3 regions of the Paenibacillus sp. FSL K6-1217 genome follow, and region 3 is predicted to be linked to each of the others. Evidence: riboswitches for the same ligand, from Rfam matches in the RefSeq annotation. Region 3 holds a riboswitch; each other region holds the start of a gene.
What was found. Region 3 has a riboswitch for cyclic di-GMP ahead of MHH28_RS10970 (thiamine pyrophosphate-binding protein). Riboswitches for the same ligand answer to the same signal wherever they lie in the genome.
Positions count from the first base shown of each region.

Region 1 (4,235 bases), 3.4 Mb from region 3:
GCTCGTATTCGTCAATGACGGCAGCCGGGACCGAACGGCTGAGATTATGCGCGGCATCAGCAATACGGATGAGCATGTCAAGCTGATTGACTTCTCCCGTAATTTCGGCCATCAGGTGGCGATTACGGCGGGAATGGATTATGCTGAAGGCCAGGCGGTTGTGGTGATTGACGCAGATCTCCAGGACCCGCCGGAGGTCATTCTGCAGATGATCGCCAAGTGGAAGGAAGGCTATGAGGTGGTTTATGCCAAGCGGCTGAAGCGCCACGGGGAGACCTTTTTCAAGAAGGTGACAGCCAAGATCTTCTACCGTCTGCTCAGCAGCATGACCAGTGTGGAGATTCCTACCGATACCGGGGACTTCCGGCTGATCGACCGCAAGGTCTGCGATGTGCTGCGCGGCCTGAAGGAGAAGAACCGTTATGTGCGGGGGCTGGTGAGCTGGGTTGGCTTCCGGCAGACTATGGTGGAATATGTGCGGGAGGAACGCTTTGCAGGGGAGACGAAATATCCGCTGAAGAAAATGATCCGCTTCGCGCTCGACGGAATCACCTCCTTTTCACACAAGCCGCTCAAAATCGCCTCCTATGTCGGCTTCTTCCTGTCCTTCTCCAGCTTCATCTACCTGTTCCTGGTCTTATTCCAGAAGGTCTTCACCTCCTGGACGGTGCCGGGCTGGGCATCCATTGTCGGGGTTAACCTGCTGTTTAACGGCATTGTGCTGATGCTGCTGGGCGTAATCGGGGAATACATTGGACGGATCTATGATGAATCGAAGGATAGACCGCTCTATATCGTACGCGAGACCAGAGGCTACCCGGAGGCAGAGTCCGTAGATACGCGGAAGGAAAGCGATTATGCAAGATAAGGCTTGGAGTGCAGGCATGATCCAATTTTTGAAATTCAATGCAGTGGGCCTGCTTAACACGTTCATTGATTTTGCGGTATTTACTCTGCTGCATTCCCTGGGGATGCTTAACACCCCTGCACAGATTATTTCCTACAGCGCCGGAACGGCCAACAGCTTTTTCTGGAATAAGAAGGTAACCTTCAAGGGCCGGGACCGGGGCGGCAATAGCGGCTTTGACCGGATGCAGCTGGTGAGATTTATTGTCCTGAATCTGCTGGTGCTGGGCATCTCCGTGCTGCTGATTCATCTGCTCACTGACAGCCTGGGGATTCAGGTGCTGATGGCCAAGGTGCTGGTTACCTTTATTACAGTGATCATTAATTTCTTTGGAAGCCGGAAGTGGGTATTCTAAGGTAACAGTACATCTTCCCCGTATCCTGCGGGGGTAGCACTTATTCTATATTGCGGAGGCGATTGTCATGCGGAAGTTATCCTATTTGATCATACTTGCCGGGGTCCTGATTATGCTCTACCCCAAAGGAAGCGAATGGTACGAGGACCGTCAGCAGCAGAAGCTGCTGGAAGAGGCTGAACAGGCCTACAGTGAAATCGTTCCTTCGGCTACTGCTCCTGCAAATCCGGATCTGAGCAAGCCTTATGCGGAAGTCACCCAGCTGCTGGCGGAAGAATCGGCTGCGGAAGAGCCGGTTCCCACTACAGCGCCGGAGATTGAAGTCGGAGGCAAGATCACGGCCATTATTGAAATCGACAAAATCGATCTGAAGCTGCCTGTACTGGAGGGCGCCACGAAGGCCAATATGAAGCATGCTGCGGCGCATATGAAGGAGACAGCTCCGATAGGTGCGGTAGGCAATGCGGCGATTGCGGCACACCGGTCAAGAACAGCAGGGCGGTTGTTCAACAGACTGAATGAGGTCGGTAAAGGGGATACCATTACTCTTATTACAAGCGGTCAGGAATACAAGTATGTAGTATATGATGTATCCATTGTAGAGCCTACCGATATTTCGGTACTGAAGGGTAAGGACGACGATAAGATTCTGACCCTCATTACCTGCGATCCGCTTGTCGATCCGACCCACAGACTCATTATTCATGCGAAGCTAACCTGATTCTTGCAGGACAAGACGGTAAATGTCGAAAAAAACATAAAATTTTAGCGTTTTTTTGGTGGAATCTAGCAATTTGGGTCTTGATAATAGAGAAGGATATGGTAAGATAGAAATATAAGAAGCTAATACACGATAACGGCAAACCTATCGAAAGGTAGGGACGCAAAGCTACAGGGCCTTCCCGTCATGGATGGCAGCCAGCTACCGAATGAAGAGGCTTTTTTTGTTTGTTTTTATTCTGAATCTGTCATTATGTGGTAGTAGATTGGACAGATAAAGCTTATACGATAACGGCAAACCTATCGAAAGGTAGGGACGCAAAGCTAAAGGGCCTTCCCGCAAGAATGGCAGCCAGCTACCGAAAGGAGTTTTATCCATGAAGAAAGTTTATTTAATGTTGATTACGCTTTTTGTACTTGTCGCTTCCGTGCAGACAGGCACTGCTCAAGCAGCTAATGCAGATTCAAGCTGGTTGAATGTAGGGCAATTGGATCAAGGGGTCATCGGAGTTTCGTATGACGTTCCTAAGGACAAGAAGATGAAGCTCATGATTACAAAGGACACTAACAGCTATACTTACAACTTATACACCTCCAAACCGAATGAGACGTTCCCGCTTCAGCAGGGAAATGGTTCTTACAAGGTGTCCATTCTTGAGAATACTACCGGCAACAAATACAAAGTGCTATCTTCCGAGACTGTATCCCTCGCCATGAGCAACACGAATGCCGTATATTTGAGCTCTGTACAGAATGTGAAATGGAGTTCTTCCGATAAAGCAGTTCAAAAGGCAGCACAGCTTACAAAGGGTCTGACTACAGACGCAGACAAAGTGAAGGCTATCTACAATTACATTGTAGCTAACGTGAAATATGATTACTCTCTGGCTAATAGCGTAAGCACGGATTATATTCCGAACAACGATAACACATTGGCTACCAATAAAGGGATCTGCTACGATTACGCATCCTTGTTCGCTACTATGCTCCGCAGTGAAGGCATTCCAACCAAACTGGTTATGGGTAATACAAGCTATGTAACTTCTTATCATGCCTGGAATGAAGTGTTCTTGAACGGCAAATGGGTAACGATTGATACTACAGTGGATGCGGGCCTGGGTAAGAGCAGTGCGTCCACACAACTGATCAAAGCAGCAAGCAAATATACTGCAGCGAAATTCTACTAAGAGTAGCTGTAACCTATAGTATTACTGAGAATAACCCGCTTAATTATTAAGTGGGTTATTTTTATTTATATATATTTATATAAAGGTTGCATTTTAATATAGGGATAGGTTATTATAAATAAGCGTTCTTGAAGCGGCAAAGGAAATGAGAAATCACTTAAATAAGTGACTTCAAAATAAAGCTTGCATTGCTTGAGTGAACGTGATATATTATAAGAGTTGCTGGTGACGCGCTAAGCGGCGCTGACAACGAGCTTGATCTTTGAAAACTGAACAACGAGTGAGTATCGGAAATCACTTCGGTGAGATCCAAAATTAGAGAATGTAACAATTCTCGTCAGATGTTTCAAAATGAGCAATCGCTCTTTCTAAATACCAATTTGGAGAGTTTGATCCTGGCTCAGGACGAACGCTGGCGGCGTGCCTAATACATGCAAGTCGAGCGGAGTTTGAAAGGAAGCTTGCTTCCTTTCAAACTTAGCGGCGGACGGGTGAGTAACACGTAGGCAACCTGCCCTCAAGCCTGGGATAACTACCGGAAACGGTAGCTAATACCGGATAATTTCTTTCTTCTCCTGAGGAGAGAATGAAAGGCGGAGCAATCTGCCGCTTGGGGATGGGCCTGCGGCGCATTAGCTAGTTGGTGGGGTAACGGCCCACCAAGGCGACGATGCGTAGCCGACCTGAGAGGGTGAACGGCCACACTGGGACTGAGACACGGCCCAGACTCCTACGGGAGGCAGCAGTAGGGAATCTTCCGCAATGGGCGCAAGCCTGACGGAGCAACGCCGCGTGAGTGATGAAGGTTTTCGGATCGTAAAGCTCTGTTGCCAGGGAAGAACGTCCGGTAGAGTAACTGCTGCCGGAGTGACGGTACCTGAGAAGAAAGCCCCGGCTAACTACGTGCCAGCAGCCGCGGTAATACGTAGGGGGCAAGCGTTGTCCGGAATTATTGGGCGTAAAGCGCGCGCAGGCGGTTATTTAAGTCTGGTGTTTAAACCTTGGGCTCAACCTGAGGTCGCACTGGAAACTGGGTGACTTGAGTACAGAAGAGGAAAGTGGAATT
Region 1 covers NZ_CP150271.1:5,868,026-5,872,260, forward strand. The annotation lists gene MHH28_RS25900 (glycosyltransferase family 2 protein) at 1-868, shown strand, start outside; gene MHH28_RS25905 (GtrA family protein) at 858-1,262, shown strand; gene MHH28_RS25910 (sortase) at 1,330-1,983, shown strand; cyclic di-GMP riboswitch class I at 2,111-2,192, shown strand; cyclic di-GMP riboswitch class I at 2,266-2,346, shown strand; gene MHH28_RS25915 (transglutaminase family protein) at 2,360-3,169, shown strand; rRNA gene MHH28_RS25920 (16S ribosomal RNA) at 3,547-4,235, shown strand, end outside.
Region 1: another riboswitch for cyclic di-GMP. It lies ahead of MHH28_RS25915 (transglutaminase family protein); the one in region 3 lies ahead of MHH28_RS10970 (thiamine pyrophosphate-binding protein).

Region 2 (4,235 bases), 3.6 Mb from region 3:
GAATTGGTATAAATCTGATACGTCTCCGTGTACAGCGGCTTAATCTTCCCGCTCCAGCGGACAGAGAAGAAGTCTATACCGAGGGCGGCATCCGGTGAGCCTTGGCGCCAGTTGAAATCAAGCACCGCATCGGTGCGCACTGCAGCGGGATCACCCGACAGTGTCATGTTATTGAAGTATTCCGCGTACAGTCCATTGGCAGCAGGGGCTTCAACAACCGGAGGCTCCTCCGGTGCTGCTGTTGGAGAAGGAACGGGAGCCGCTGTCGGCGTTGGCACCGGTGTTGGCGTTGGTGCAGGTACTGGCGTCAGCGCTGGTGTTGGCATTGGTGTCGTTACTGGTGCCGGCGTTGTTGTCGGAGCTGCTGTAGCTGCCGGTACGTCTGTTGCAGCCGGAGCAGGGTTGGATAGATTGCCTGTTGCCAAGAAAAGCGCACTTGCAGGCACGGTTCCCTTCACCTGGCTTGGGCTCTGCCACATCAGATGGACATTCGCATCGCCTGCATTCTCATAATACTCTACCTTGATATCGTACAGTTGCCCGGCAGTCAAGGCTATGCTTCCGGTACGGGCCGTTCCGCTCTGCTTGACCCAGCTGTCAATGACCGCTGTGCCGTTCACCCACAGGCGGATACCGTCATCCGATGTTGTATAGAACTGATAGGTCTCACTGTAGGCCGGCTTGATCTGGCCGGTCCAGCGGATGGAGAAGTAATCTGCGCCGAGTGCGGCACTGGGCGTACCCTGACGCCAATTGAAGCTGATGACGTCATCACTCCGCACCATAACCGGGGTCCCCGAGAGCGTCACGTTCTTGAAGTATTCTCCAAGCAGCCCGTTCCTGGCAGGCTTATTCCCCGTATCACTGGGAGTTGGGTCCGGCTTCTGGATCGGCGTGGCGGTTGGAGCCGGAGTTGGCGTTGCGGTTGGAGCCGGTGTTGCTGTAGGCGTTGGCACTGGTGTTGCTGTAGGCGTTGGCACTGGTGTTGCTGTAGGCGTTGGCACTGGTGTTGGTGTTGGTGTTGGTGATGGCGTTGCGGTTGGCTTAGGGACCGCCACCGGAGCAGTCCAGGCCTTATATTGGTCACGGGTCAGGGTGTAGCTGTCATTCATGAAATTCTTGATCGTTGTCGTGCTGTTATTCTCATAGAGCATCTTGCCCCAGTTCATCATAAACACGTAATTCTGCTGGGAAAGCTTCAGCTTCGATATATTCGGCATTTCACCGTTCTCGCCGATGCCGATCGGTTTACCGCCAGCCAGGCTGGTCAGATCATCATGATATTTTGTCGAATAATCGTTATTATATATATCTGCTGCCAGCACATCCACTCTGTCCGCGCCCGGATAGGTCCGTGCATAGGGATCAGAGTTGGCATTCGGCGCATTCGGGTTCCATACCCAAATCAGATTATTTAATTGATGAACGTTTACGAAACGGTCATACATAATATTCCATAGTGCAGTGAAGTTGTCTTTCTTGCCCCACCAGAACCAGCCGCCGTTCATTTCATGGTACGGTCTCCACAGGATTGGAACCTTGGCATCCCGTAGGCTTTTAAGCGAGACGGCTACCTTATCAAGATCGGTTATCAACGCATTATACTCCGTGGTGCCGGGAGTTACGTATTTGTTGAACTGTGCCTGGCTGATTGACTTCTGCACATTGGACCATTCGTATCTGGTGCCCGGCAGGTTCTGATGAAATGTCATGGCAACGATGCCGCCTGCTCTGGACCAGTTCGTCGCACTCCAGACGATATTCTTGCGCTGTTTGGCTACTCCGCTCTCCGTCTGTCCGCCAATCGCTCCAAGCTCATAACCGTGCAGTGCTGCGTATTGTCCGCTTGTTCCCTTCAGCTTGTTGCTTAATTCGTCAGGACTCTCGAAATAGTCATGCTGCCCGGTAATGATCCCATTTCCCGTGATGTCATACAGATTGTTCAGCAGCTCGACCGCCTCGGCTGAGGCCCCCGGATTCACTGGCGCTCCTATAGAGGAGGCAGCCTTGACAGTGGACGGGGCGATTCCCAGTCCCGCAGGTACAACAGACCATACAACGGCCAGCGACAACACAGCGCGGAGCAAACGAGACTTACGGTAAGTTTTCACAATATTCTCTTCCTTTCGGTAGCCAGGCTGCCACTCTTGCGAAGGCCCTATAGCTTTGCGTCCCTATCTTTCGATTAGGTTTGCCTTTGTCGTTTTGGAAGGATCAATCCCTCTTACCGTAAATATCGTCAATATGCAAATTTAATGTATAGTAATGGAGAATTTCCTCGAAAAAATAGTTCTATGTGCCTGATTTAAAATTGTAACATTTGGTTAAATAGATAAGTTAGACCTACGAAATGAACTGATGTAGAGCTATATCCTCCCAGTCCAGAGTAATACGGATATTGTCTTCCTCTACCAGCTCAGACCCTGTCTGCACCTCAATGAACTCCACATCTGTAAGGGCAAGAATGGCATGCTTAGTCCCTTCCGGTATCCTTACCACATCCCCTGCCTTCACGTTGTGCATCTTCTCGTTAATCACAATGCTTGCTTCACCGCTGACAAAAGTCCAGATTTCACAGCGCTTGTGATGCAGCTGGTAGCTGATATTTTTGCCCTCGTTGATGAAAATCCGCTTGGTCAGTACCTCGTTGCCTTCATCATATTTCACATAATCGATCACCTTGTAGTGGCCCCAGCGGCGCTCTTCGTACATCGGCCGTTGTTCAAAGGTCTTCAGCACTTCCTTGATCCGCGGACTCTCGGCCTTATGTGTCACCAGAATGCCGTCCGGGCTGGCCGCGATAATCAGGTCCTTCGCCCCGATAACCGTGATCGGAATATCCAGCTCGTTAATGAGGCAGGTGCCCTCGGAGTCAGCGGTGATGAAGCCTTTGCCGACATGGTTGCTGGTCATTTCCTCGGTCAGGGTGTTCCAGGTGCCCAGGTCCTTCCAGAACCCGTCATAAGGCTGCACCACGATGTTCTCCTCTTTCTCTACCACTTCGTAATCGAAGCTGATCGAGGACAGCAGCTTATACTGCTTCTGGAGCTCCTCGTAATTCAGCGGCAGCCCTTTGCGCTGCAGAATATCCAGCAGGTAGCCCAGACGGAAAGCGAATACTCCGCAGTTCCACAGTGCCCCCCGGCTGATCAGCTCCTCGGCCTGCACGCGGTCCGGCTTCTCCTGGAAGTGGCTCACCTGCAGGTAGCCATTCGCTCCCGCATCTGCGCCCGTCGGAATGATGTAACCATATTTCTCCGAGGCATGCTCGGGAACTACCCCCATCAGCGCCAGGTTCGCCCCGCTCACCAGCATGGTGTTCTCCAGTTGCAGCACGGTTTCGAAAAAGGAGGATTCCACGTAAGGGTCCACCGGCAGAATCGCCACGGTCTCGCTCGGGGAAACCCCAGCGATGGAATACAGGTAGGCGGCCGTCAGCGCAATCGCCGGGAAGGTATCCCGCCGCTCCGGCTCCACGATGATCGGCACTTCGCTGCCGAGCTGGCTCTGAATCATCTCCACCTGGCTGCGTCCGGTCGCCAGATAAGAAGACTCTGCCATTCCTGTCTCCTCCAGCTGTCTCCATACCCGTTGGACCATCGATTCCGGTTCACCTGCCGGGCTTTCCAGCACCTTCAGAAATTGTTTGGAGCGTGAATCATTGGACAACGGCCACAGCCGCTTGCCGGAACCGCCTGATAGAAGTACCAGTTTCATATGTGAACCCTCCGTATCGTATTGTTATTGGGTATTTCTTATTGCGGGAGAATCGTAAATTAAAATCCCGCCTGTTATGAGGGTCGCTGCAAGGAATTGTGGGCTTACGGCCGCTGTTGTCTCCAGATGTTGTTGATTATATTGCTTGCAGCAGATAACATCCGGAGACAATGGCGGACGCTAACGCTCCTACAGCTCCAAAATTCCTCTCCACTCCATTTCATAACAGGCTTTACTTTTTATATCCGCTTCGCCCGCAGGCGAAGCTCCCGGCTAAAGATCCGATATTGCCGCTTGTTGTAGCGGCAAGGAGGGCCGGGCTGCCGCTATGCTTGCGCGGCAGCAGTTGAAACCCTGGTTGCCGCTGCTGTTGTTCCAGCGGTGAAAGATTCAAAGTCTCAAAGACTCAAAGACTCTTAAGTGCCGCTTGTTCCAAGGCGTCTCCGCTGAGTTAGCGGCTAGAGAAACCAAGAGTTCCAAGACAATGGAATCCAAGATCAGGATTCAAGACCGGAATT
Region 2 covers NZ_CP150271.1:6,251,170-6,255,404, reverse strand. The annotation lists gene MHH28_RS27540 (PA14 domain-containing protein) at 1-2,111, opposite strand, end outside; cyclic di-GMP riboswitch class I at 2,126-2,206, opposite strand; gene MHH28_RS27535 (sugar phosphate nucleotidyltransferase) at 2,344-3,717, opposite strand.
Region 2: another riboswitch for cyclic di-GMP. It lies ahead of MHH28_RS27540 (PA14 domain-containing protein); the one in region 3 lies ahead of MHH28_RS10970 (thiamine pyrophosphate-binding protein).

Region 3 (4,235 bases):
TGTTCAGCGCTACCGCTTCGCGGATTGCGGCAGCGAACTCCTCCTGAGTCTCACAGCGGAACCCGGCTGCACCCAGGGATTCGGCGAATTTGACGGCGTCCATCGGAACCTCGAAGATCGTACCGTCAATCCGGCCAGTGGTTTTCTCCATCCCCTTAAGCGCCATATCCAGCTGCATATTGTTCACCACGATAAAAATCACCGGAATGTCCTTGCAAACAGCTGTGTTGATTTCACTGCCGAGCATCATGAAGCAGCCGTCCCCGGTAATACAGAAGACGGTCTCCCCGGGAGAGGCAGTCTTGGCACCGATCGCCATGCCAATGGAATTGCCCATGCAGGCAAAGTAGGCATCGAAGATGAAGCTGCCGGGCCTGCGCACATTGAACCATTTGACAGTGGTGAACCCGTGGCTGCCGTCATCGACAAACACGCTGCTGTTGTAAGGAATCAGACTGCTCATCGTGCTCATAACCGAGGCCAGGGAGAGTCCCGCCAGCACGGGCAGCTCATCATTGTAATCGTTTGAGATTGTAATTTCATGCCTAGTCACCATAGAGGGGGCCAGCTTCTGAAGATACAGTGCCAGGTTGTCCCGTAAATCCCCGCCGACTGAGATGGTGGATGAGGTCAGTATTTTGCCGACAAAGGTAGGGTCTACATCGAACTGGATCAGCTGCCGCGGATGATTCTCCGGCTTCAGGTTACAGATAGTCATATCACTGAGGCGGGAGCCCAGAACAATGAACAGGTCGCTGTTGTTCATCAGTTCATCCCCGTGCGAGGAGCCGCCGACGCCGACAGGACCATGGTAGAGCGGATGGTCATAAGCTATGGCGCCTTTGCCGCCTGGAGAGGTAACTACAGGAATGTTGAAGGTTTCGGCCAGCTGGACCAGCTCCCGATGTGCCCCTGAGCGGTTAACGCCTTTACCGGCAATGATCAGAGGTCTGGCGGATTCATTGATCGCCGTGATGACCCGTTCATAGTTCTGATAGCTGACCAGCCCTTCGCGCTGCGGCAGAACAATCCGGCATTCCGCTAGCCGCTCTGTCTGTACATCAAACGGAATGCACAGATGGACCGGACCTTTGCGGTCACCGAGGGCAATGGATAAGGCATGGTTGAAAATAGTGCTGAAGTGATCGCCGCGTTCTACAAGCTTGCTGAAGAGGGTCGCCGGCCGGAACATATCCGCCAAATCAGCCAGATAGGAAGTGGAGTCCTGGCATTGGGGAATGCCCAGCTCCTTGATGGACTGGTGGCCGGTGATGAAGAGGACGGGAAGATTATTAGCCTTGGCATGCGCTGCTGCGGTGAGCAGATTCGTTCCGCCCGGACCGGAGGTGCCGAAGGCTACTCCGAGACTGCCAGTTTTGAGCGCATAACCGCCGGCTGCAAAGCCGGAGCTGGACTCATGCCGGCCGGGAATGAATTCTATGCCATAGTCAACCATCTTCAAAGCAATGGGGCAAATGGATTTCCCTATGATTCCAAAAGAATGTGTGACTCCCAGATTGGATAATGTTTCCGCCATATAATCTGCAACTGTCTTCAGAACATCCACCCCGCAAGTGTTATTTGTATAAGTCAGCAATAGAAAACCTGTACTCAAATTTAGGAGCACAGGTCTGTTGCACGAATCACCATAATCAAACGCGAAACCCAAGGCGTTCACAGTTTTTCAGCAACCTGGCTGTCATGGTCCCACTTCACAAATGAGACTGTAGATCCATGGCTTTGCGTCATTCCCTTTCGGTGAATTTTGCCGGTATGCGGTTATAAATGGTTCTAAGGAGAATTTTCCTTTACAATATATTCCTTGCTCCTCTTTTGTCAATAACCCCTATGAGAAGAAACTCGGAATTTGACGAATATTCAGGATTGAAAAAGGATAAATATTTGGATTTTCAAACTTTTGAAAATGGTTGTCTCTGGAAGACTAAAGTCTTAAAATGCAAATAGATAGGATGAGCTGAAATTGTCGGAAGTAAGCATAAAGACTCATTGCATCCGCGATCCACTGCAAAACGTTATGAATTTACTAGATTTACAGCATTGCAAAATACGTTCATAGGACTTAAGGATTAGTCGGGTAAGGTTTTGACATTCAGACAAGCTATGACTATAGAACGTCTATAGTAAAGAAGTGCAAAGCAGGTATTTTACCCTTATGCACAATTTCAACAATTTGTGAATATTACAGAACAATCTTCATTTTGCCCGAAAAAAGAGACACCTCCCGCAGGAAATCCCGCAGGCGTGTCTCTCTGGGCAGAAGCTAGAATTTGAAAATATGGATCGTTTTTTGCAGGTTGAAGACAGCAGAGGTCATCTTCTCCGTCTCTTCGGCTACGGATTGCAGGGCATGAATCTGTTCGTTCATCGCTGCGGATACCTCTTCGGTCCCTGCGGCTGTCTCCTGGGTGATGGCTGAGATATTCTCGATTGCCCCGGAGATTTTGAGCGCGCTCTCCAGCATCAGATCGCTCTCTGCGGAGAAGGAGGCGATCTGCTCGGTTATGTATTGGACGCTATGTACGATCTGGGCGAAGATATTAGCCGTCTCCGTAATCATCTCATTCTGCACCTGGACTACCTCTTCGTTGATGGCGATGTTATCAATGGCCTGCTTGATATCCGCTTCAATGCTTCGTACCAGCCCGAACACCTCTTTGGTGGAAGCAGTGGATTCCTCGGCCAGCTTGCGGACCTCCTGGGCAACGACAGCGAACCCCCGGCCGTGCTCGCCTGCACGGGCTGCTTCAATGGAAGCATTGAGCGACAGCAGATTGGTCTGTTCGGCAATTTCGGTAATCGTCTTGGTAATCATCGTAATGCCGCGTGCGTTCTGTGACAGGGCCTCGATCGTATCCGCCACCTTCTGGGTAGCCTGGATATTCTTGCGCATGCCTTCAGCCTGGGTATCCACCGATTGCCGCCCCTGTTCCACCAGTTCCAGTGTATGGACGGATCGTCTGTTCATTTCCTTGGTGGAATTCGTATAATTGGAGACTTTGGTTTCGATGTCCTTGATCGATTCAGTCATGTCGGCAATATCGACGGAGATTTCATTAGCGCCGAGAGCCAGTTCATTGGAGGAGGAGGCCACCTGCGCCATGACAAATTTCAGGTTCTGGTTCTTGTCTTCAATCCCGCGGCTGGCGTCCATCACCTGCCGGGTAATCTGTGAGGCATCGGTGAGGATTTTTTTGAGCTTATCGATCATGGTGTTGAAGGAACGGCTGATGTCACCCATGGAGCCGTTCTCGTCGGCCCGGCTGGTGAAGTCTCCTTTGGCGATCGTGTGCGTCACATTGGAGATATCCTCAAATGAAGATGTAAGCGTTCTCTCAATGAAGCGCGCAAGCGGGTAAGTCAGTGCTGCCAGGACGGCGACAAGGATAATGCCGATGAGCAGCCTGTCCATAAAGATAAGCGTAATTAATACTGGAACAGCGAATAAAGCGGCAACCAGGTAACATCCGGTGACGATTTTTTGTTTCAACGGCAGCTTGTTCATCCAGCCCATAATGAAAGTTCCCCCTATAAATAAGAATGTGTATTGTCATATTATAGGGGATACTAGTGCATTTGGTCTATTGTTAAAAATCATATAAAGCTGCCGCCTCACGCAGAGCAGCAGCCACCGTATCCGCAAGTGCTGGCGGTGCGGTTACCTTGATGCCCTGACCCAGGGACAGAATGATCCGGCAGGCAGACTCCGGCGTGTTGAACTCGGCCTCGGCCCTGATCCAGCAGGGGTCCTCAGAAGGCTCCTGGTGCAGTAGGGCGACGTATCGCTCCTTCTCCAGCTCCTGCATAGTGTGGTCCCTGACCAGCAGGCTGACGGGGTACCGGGGCAAGGCAGATTTGAACGCAGCAGTCGAGGTCTCCCAATACCGGGACAGGTCGAAATCCTCAGGCTGCTCAAAAGGCTCATCTGAGACTTTGGCCTCAGAGATTCTGGAGACCCGGTAGGTCCGCAGTTCGCCGCCATGCTCCCCGACTACATACCATACGCCGCGCTTGACTACCAGACCCAGCGGCGCAATCAGCCGCTCGGCAACATCCTCCCCGCGCAGATAGGTGATGCTCACCTTGCGGTTCTCCCATAAAGCGGACTGCAAAGCGGAGAGGCAAGGGTAAGTCTCCCCGGAGGGATGCCATCCGGCACCATCGATGTGAATCCGCTGGCTGAGGAAGCTGAAGGGGGTGAGGGGCTGCCTGGTAGC
Region 3 covers NZ_CP150271.1:2,435,283-2,439,517, reverse strand. The annotation lists gene MHH28_RS10970 (thiamine pyrophosphate-binding protein) at 1-1,567, opposite strand, end outside; cyclic di-GMP riboswitch class I at 1,684-1,780, opposite strand; gene MHH28_RS10965 (methyl-accepting chemotaxis protein) at 2,282-3,532, opposite strand; gene MHH28_RS10960 (helix-turn-helix transcriptional regulator) at 3,606-4,235, opposite strand, start outside.